DNA from 2 places in the Paraburkholderia kururiensis genome. Region 2 is predicted to be linked to the other one. Evidence: predicted binding sites of a transcription regulator. Region 2 holds the regulator's gene; the other holds the start of a gene.

Region 1 (3,586 bases), 1.4 Mb from region 2:
ATCTGCTTGACGCGTGCTTCGATGTTGCGGGCTTCGCCAGCGCCGTCGATGATCGTGGTGTTTTCCTTGCCCACTTCGATGCGCTTCGCTTGACCCAGTTCGGCCAGCGTTGCCTTCTCGAGCGACAGGCCCGTTTCTTCCGCGATCACCTGGCCGCCGGTCAGGATCGCGATGTCTTCGAGCATGGCCTTGCGACGGTCGCCGAAGCCCGGAGCCTTGACGGCCACGGTCTTCAGGATGCCGCGGATGTTGTTGACCACGAGCGTTGCGAGCGCTTCGCCTTCGATGTCTTCGGCGATGATGAGGAGCGGACGGCCAGCCTTGGCAACCTGTTCCAGAACCGGCAGCAGGTCACGGATGTTCGAGACCTTCTTGTCGTGCAGCAGCACGAACGGGCTTTCCAGGACGGCGACCTGCTTGTCCGGATTGTTGATGAAGTACGGCGACAGGTAGCCGCGGTCGAACTGCATACCTTCCACGACTTCCAGCTCGTCGGCGAGCGACTTGCCGTCTTCAACCGTGATCACGCCTTCCTTGCCGACCTTGTCCATGGCTTCCGCGATGCGGTCGCCGATCGACGTGTCGCTGTTGGCCGAGATCGCGCCGACCTGAGCGATTTCCTTGCTGGTCGTGCAGGGCTTGCTGATCTTGCGCAGCTCTTCGACGGCTGCGGCGACGGCCTTGTCGATGCCGCGCTTCAGGTCCATCGGGTTCATGCCCGATGCGACGTACTTCATGCCTTCGCGAACGATGGACTGAGCCAGCACGGTAGCGGTCGTCGTGCCGTCACCTGCGTTGTCGCTGGTCTTGGAAGCCACTTCCTTGACCATCTGGGCGCCCATGTTCTGCAGCTTGTCCTTCAGCTCGATTTCCTTCGCGACCGACACACCGTCCTTGGTGACCGTCGGGCCGCCGAAGCTGCGCTCGAGCACCACGTTGCGGCCCTTCGGACCCAGCGTGACCTTCACTGCATTGGCGAGAATGTTCACGCCTTCGACCATCTTCGAACGGGCGGAATCGCCGAACACGACGTCTTTAGCTGCCATCTTGTAACTCCTTGAATCTCTTTGGTGAATATGGACCGTGCAGGCTTACTTGTTGACCACGGCCATGATGTCTTCTTCGCGCATCACGAGCAGTTCCTGGCCGTCCACCTTGACGGTCTGGCCAGCGTACTTGCCGAACAGGACGCGATCGCCGACCTTCACGTCGAGCGCGATCTGGGCGCCCTTGTCATCACGCTTGCCCGGGCCGATCGCCAGCACTTCGCCTTGGTCCGGCTTCTCAGCTGCCGCGTCGGGAATCACGATACCCGAGGCGGTCTTGGTTTCCTGATCCAGACGCTTGACGATCACGCGATCATGCAAAGGACGAAGGTTCATACAAACTCCTCTCTTCGAGACTTGAAGGACACTCAAGAAACCCGGCCTGGCGTAGCCAGGCCGGAGATGTTGTTAGCACTCTCGTGCGGTGAGTGCTAATTATATGGACGGGTGGTGACAAATTCAAGAACGGGGGACGGGTGTGGAAGGCGCGCTTCTCACGACACCTGGCGCGTCCAAAATCCACCGAGTCAGCGACCTTGCGCCGCGTCAGGACCCAAGCCGGATCCCCATTGAAAACAATGAGTTGTACGAGAGCGACGAGAGTGGACGCCCACGCTCCCCACCCCGTCCTCAGACGTGACGCAGGCAGATGCGCCATGCCTTCCCAGGGAAATCCCCGAGAAGGCGGGCCGCTCAGTATGCACGCGAATGCCCTGCCGGCCACTGGAAATGAAGCGCGGCGTCAGGCGCGCTCGCGAACCGGCGCGGACGCCAATGCCGCAGGCCGCTGCGTACCCGGCAGTGCGCCTTGCGATTCTCGCTTTATAGCGGCCGGCGCCGGAGCCCGTGCCGTGGCCTGTGTGACGAGCCTGAACGTTGCGACAGATCCGGCAATGCCGAGCAGCATCGGGATCAGCATGTCGTGGCCCACCTGCGTGAACTCGACCATGAGCACCAGCGCGGTCATGGGCATCTGCATCGATGCGGCCAGGAACGCCGCCGCACCCACCATCGCGAAGGCACCGGCCGACGTCCCCGGCCAGATCATGCTCCACACGCCGCCGAGCACGACGGCGAGCAGCGCGCCGTTCGTCAGCCCCGGCGTAAGCAGCCCGCCTTCCGCGCCCGCGCGCAGGCTGCCGATTTCGATCACGACCTTCAGCACGAGCAGGGTCGCGGCGAGCCCGATGGTCAGGGCGCTATCGAACGAAAGCGTTGCGGCGCCTTTACCGTTGCCGGCCAGCTGCGGGAAATAGATAACGAGCGCGCCGATCACCGCGAAGTTGACGAGCGCAAAGAGCGGCAACCGCCCGTCCTTCGGTGCGCGGGCGCGGGCCTGTTCTGCGAGCCGCGTGAATCCCCACGCGGCGAGCCCAAAGACCGGACCGCAGATAGCCGACCATACGGCAAGCGGCATTGTCAGGGCGAGCGGCCCGAGCAGCGTGTACTGATGTTCGTTACCGAGTCCGAGCCACGCGGTGGCGGCCGCAATCGTCGAAGTCACGATGGCGGGCACCAGCGCCCGCCACTCGAAGGTTCCCAGCAGCACTTCGAGCACGAACAGCGCACCACCCAGCGGCACGTTGTAAACCGCAGCGAGGCCCGCACCGGCGCCGCACGCAATGATGATGCGGGTTTCGCCGGCACTCAGCCCCGCCCGCTGCGAAAGCCAGCTACCCCACACCGCGCCGATCTCGCGCGGCGCCACTTCCCGGCCCAGCGGCGAGCCGAGCGCCACGGTAACGATCTGCAGCAGCGCATGGACGACGGTGCTCGCCCCCGGCATGCGGGGCCCATCCGCCTTGACGGCCCGCTTGATGCTGACGAGCGGCCGGCCGAAGCGGTAGAGCATCCACCATCCGAGCCCCGCAACCAGGCCGCACGTCACAAGCGCCGCGAACCGTCGCTGCGGCGATGCGCCGCTCACGCCGCTCAGGAAGCTCTCGTGGCCGACGAAGTGGTCCAGGCTGTAACCATAGGCGAGATGCTGGATAGCATGCAGCAACAGCGCCAGCAGCATGCCGCCGAGACCTGCGCCAACGCCGGTCAGCACAGTCACCACCGTCAGCGCCACGAGCGCGCGCAGGCGACTGCGCCCGGCGCCGAAGCGAGCCATCGAAGAGAATTCGGAAGCCATGATGCGCCGCCAGACAAGGGAAAACCCGAATCTTAGTTGCGCGGCAGCATGCGTGCTATGACTTATTTTTCCTAATTGATTCGTCCAGTACATGAGCATGCTTGGACTTCGCTCAGCTGGGCGTCGGCAGGAACGACCACCAGCACACCTGATTGAGCGCCTGAATCGACACCGACGGGCTCAACCCCGCGTTCACGCTCGCGTTCCAGCCGTTTTGCGCGTTCGTGGTATCCGAACAGCTGCTCACGTAGTCCAGCGTGCCGGTGAAAAAAGCGCTGCGCGGCAGCGTTGCTTCGGTGCTCTTCCAGGTTTGCAGCACCTGGAGCAGGGAGTTGTCGGTGGAAGGCAGGAAGACCTGTTCGGAAAACACGCCGTCGACAAGCATCGGGAACGACACGCCGCC
Region 2 (3,586 bases):
AATCCACGCCGGCGCCGCATTGAGACAGGGTATCCGGTGAAACGCCTTGCCGCCGGCATGGAGGAATTCGTCGCGCCCTTCGATGCCGATCTCTTCGATCGTTTCCAAGCAGTCAGCGGTGAAGCCGGGGCAAAACACGTCGACCCGCTTCACGCCGGCCGAACCGAGTTCCTTCAGGGTGGGCGCGGTGTAAGGCTGAAGCCATTCGGCCCGACCGAATCGCGACTGGAACGTGACGAGGCACTCCACCGGCTGAAGACCGAGCGCATGCATCAAGAGGCTCGCGGTCTGCTGACATTGGTCGTGATAGGGGTCGCCGAGATCCATGGTGCGCTTCGGCACGCCGTGAAAGCTCAGCACGAGCCGGTCGCCGGCGGCGAAATCGGGCCGGCCGTGTGCGTTCCAGTAGTGATGAATCTGTGCGGCAAGCGCGCTGATATAGGCCGGATGGTCACAGTAATGACGCACCGTACGGATCTCCGGCTGGTTGCGCATGCGACGCAGCGCGGTGAAGGCGTCGTCGAAGGCAGTGGCCGTGGTTGACGACGAATACTGCGGATACATGGGCATCAGCAGAATCCGCTCGGCGCCCGCAAGCCTGAGCTGGTTGAGCACGGCCGGAATGCCTGGCGTGCCGTAGCGCATCGCGTAGTCGACGATCACCGCGTAGTCGTTGACGTGCAGCAGTTGCCGCAAGCCCTCCACCTGCTTCTCCGTGAAGACGCGCAACGGCGAGCCCTCCGGCATCCATACCGATGCGTACTTCTTTGCGGAGGCCGAGCCCCGGAACGGCAGGATCACCGTGCGCAGGATCACCTGCCAGAGCAATGCGGGAATCTCCACCACGCGCGGGTCCGAGAGGAACTGCGCGAGGTAGCGGCGCACGGCACGCGGCGTAGGCGCGTCCGGCGTGCCGAGATTGATGAGCAGCACGGCAACGCGATGAGACGCAGCAGACTGCGAAGGCCGCTCGAGATCGAAGCGCATAGGCGAGAAGGTCTGCCGCGTGGCGCGGAGATCCGGTTGGAAAGTTTTCATTATAGCCAGCGCCCCCTGCGGGGACAGTCGGCCATCCGGCGGATGGTATGCCGCGCGGGCATCGCCGATGATGAGTTCTGCGCGCTTATTGCTGGCTGAGGGCGGTGGAGAGCAGGCGCGCCGTGATGTCCACGATAGGAATCACGCGGTTATAGGCCATGCGCGTGGGGCCGATCACGCCGAGCGTGCCCACGATCTTGCCGTTCACTTCGTACGGCGCGGTCACGACGCTCATTTCTTCGATAGGCACGAGATTCGATTCGCCGCCGATGAAAATTTGCACGCCCTGTGCATGGCTGGAAACATCGAGCAACTGAAGGAGGCTGGTCTTTTGATCGAATATGTCGAAAAGCCTGCGCAGGCGGGCCATGTCCGAAGACAGGTCGGCCACCTCGAGCAGATTGCGCTCGCCCGAAATCAGCACGGTTTCCCCGGGTTCGACTTCGTCGGTGCTCGCCGTCACCGCTGCGTGCATGAGGGCCGTCATGTCGCCGCGCAACTGATCGATTTCCTCGCGCAGGCGCCCACGCACCTCGTCGAACGAGAGTCCCGCGAAATGCGCGTTGATGTAATTGGACGCTTCAATGAGTTCGGACGGCGAAAAGTCCCGCTGCGTGGCCATGATGCGGTTCTGTACGTCGCCCTCGGGCGTCACGATGATGAGCAGAATGCGCTTGTCCGACAGGCGCATGAATTCGATCTGCTTGAAGACATGGCTGCGCCGCGGCGTCAGGATGACGCCCGCGAACTGCGAGAGATTAGAAAGCACGCTCGCCGCCGCTGCGATCACCTTTTGCGGTTCGCCCGGCTTCAGGGTGGTTTTTACTGCGCGCGTGACAGCCTCTTCGTCCCCGGCCGGTTCCACCGTGAGCATGGTATCCACGAACAGACGGTAGCCGCGCGGCGTGGGTATGCGTCCCGCGGACGTGTGCGGGCTGGCGACGAGACCGAGTTCTTCGAGATCCGACATCACGTTGCGAATGGTCGCGGGGCTCAGTTCGAGGCCCGAGAATCGCGACAACGTGCGCGAGCCGACCGGCTGCCCCTCGGCGATGTATCGCTCGATCAGCGTTTTGAGGAGGGTTTGTGCGCGAGGATCTAGCATGACGCAAAATTTTAGCTCAACGACCTGTCGCCCGGGAGCCGACGCACGCCCGCGCGTCGGGTGTTGCGGCATGTTCGCGCACCAGCCGCTGGCGCAACGGCTGTGTCACGCTCGCCCGGAAGGCACCCGCCACACGTGGCCGCAGACATCGCCACCTCATCGACATGACCTTTCGCCCTGTCATCAACACATCACCATTCTAGCGATAATCGTGCAAGGCTCAGCGCCCCCGTCATACGGCGTGCCGCGGGGCCTGTCGCGGCGGGTGTGCACGGTTCTTTTCGCGACCTGACTATGGTGTAATGCCGGCATGCAGATCAACAGCCAGTTCAAGACCGTGGCGCTCGTCGGGCGCAGCAACACGCCCGGCATTGCCGAGCCGCTGACGGCGCTCGCCTCGTGCATCGCGAAACGGGGTTTCGACGTGGTGTTCGAGGCCGAGACGGCACAGGACATTGGGGCAACCGGCTATACGGCGCTGCGGCCGGCGGAAATCGGAGCGCGCGCCGACGTCGCGGTCGTGCTCGGTGGCGACGGAACCATGCTCGGCATCGGACGGCAGCTCGCGCCGTACCGCACACCGCTCATCGGCATCAACATCGGTCGGCTAGGCTTCATTACGGACATCCCGCTCGCCGACATGCAGGAAGTCGTGCCGCAAATGCTATGCGGCAGCTTCGAGCGCGAGGAGCGCACGCTGCTGGAAGCGCGCATCACGCGCGACGGCGATCCCATCTACCACGCGATCGCCTTCAACGACGTGGTGGTGAACCGCAGCGGCTTTTCAGGCATGGCCGAACTGCGCGTGCACGTGGATGGCCGCTTCATGTACAACCAGCGTTCTGACGGCCTGATCGTCGCCACGCCAACGGGATCTACGGCCTACGCGCTGTCGTCGTCGGGGCCGATCCTGCATCCGCAGTTGCAGGGCATCGTGCTCGTGCCCATCGCGCCGCACGCGCTCTCGAACCGCCCTATCGTGCTGCCCGACAGCTGCAAAGTGAGCATCCAGATCGTCGCGGGCCGGGACGTCAACGTCAATTTCGACATGCAGTCGTTCACCGCGCTGCAACTGAACGACACCATCGAGGTGCGCCGCTCGCGCCATACGGTGCCGATCCTGCATCCCGTGGGCTACAGCTATTACGCCACGCTGCGCCAGAAGCTGCACTGGAACGAACATCCGTCGCTCGAGGACAACTCGCTGTACTGACTCCAAACGCAGAAGCCAGAACCCAGACCATGCTCCGCCACCTTTCGATACGCGACTTCGTCATCGTCGCCGCGCTCGATCTCGAGTTCAACAGCGGCTTCACGGTTTTCTCGGGCGAGACCGGCGCCGGCAAGTCCATCCTCATCGACGCGCTCGCGCTCACGCTCGGCGCCCGCGCCGACGCGAGCGTCGTGCGCACCGGCGAGTCACGCGCCGACATCACCGCCGAA

The links. Region 2 encodes HrcA, which represses chaperone genes, less so after heat shock. Its sites were predicted from a motif close to TTAGCACTCNNNNNNNNNGAGTGCTAA; they were not measured.
Region 1: a site for HrcA is predicted at 1,455-1,481, ahead of groES (co-chaperone GroES). Genes of this name have one in related genera too.

Annotation. Positions count from the first base shown of each region.
Region 1 covers NZ_CP139965.1:5,036,176-5,039,761, reverse strand. The annotation lists gene groL (chaperonin GroEL) at 1-1,046, opposite strand, end outside; gene groES (co-chaperone GroES) at 1,092-1,382, opposite strand; gene U0042_RS22650 (chloride channel protein) at 1,789-3,162, opposite strand; gene U0042_RS22645 (endo alpha-1,4 polygalactosaminidase) at 3,296-3,586, opposite strand, start outside.
Region 2 covers NZ_CP139965.1:3,604,076-3,607,661, forward strand. The annotation lists gene hemH (ferrochelatase) at 1-987, opposite strand, end outside; gene hrcA (heat-inducible transcriptional repressor HrcA) at 1,124-2,143, opposite strand; gene U0042_RS16065 (NAD kinase) at 2,454-3,356, shown strand; gene recN (DNA repair protein RecN) at 3,386-3,586, shown strand, end outside.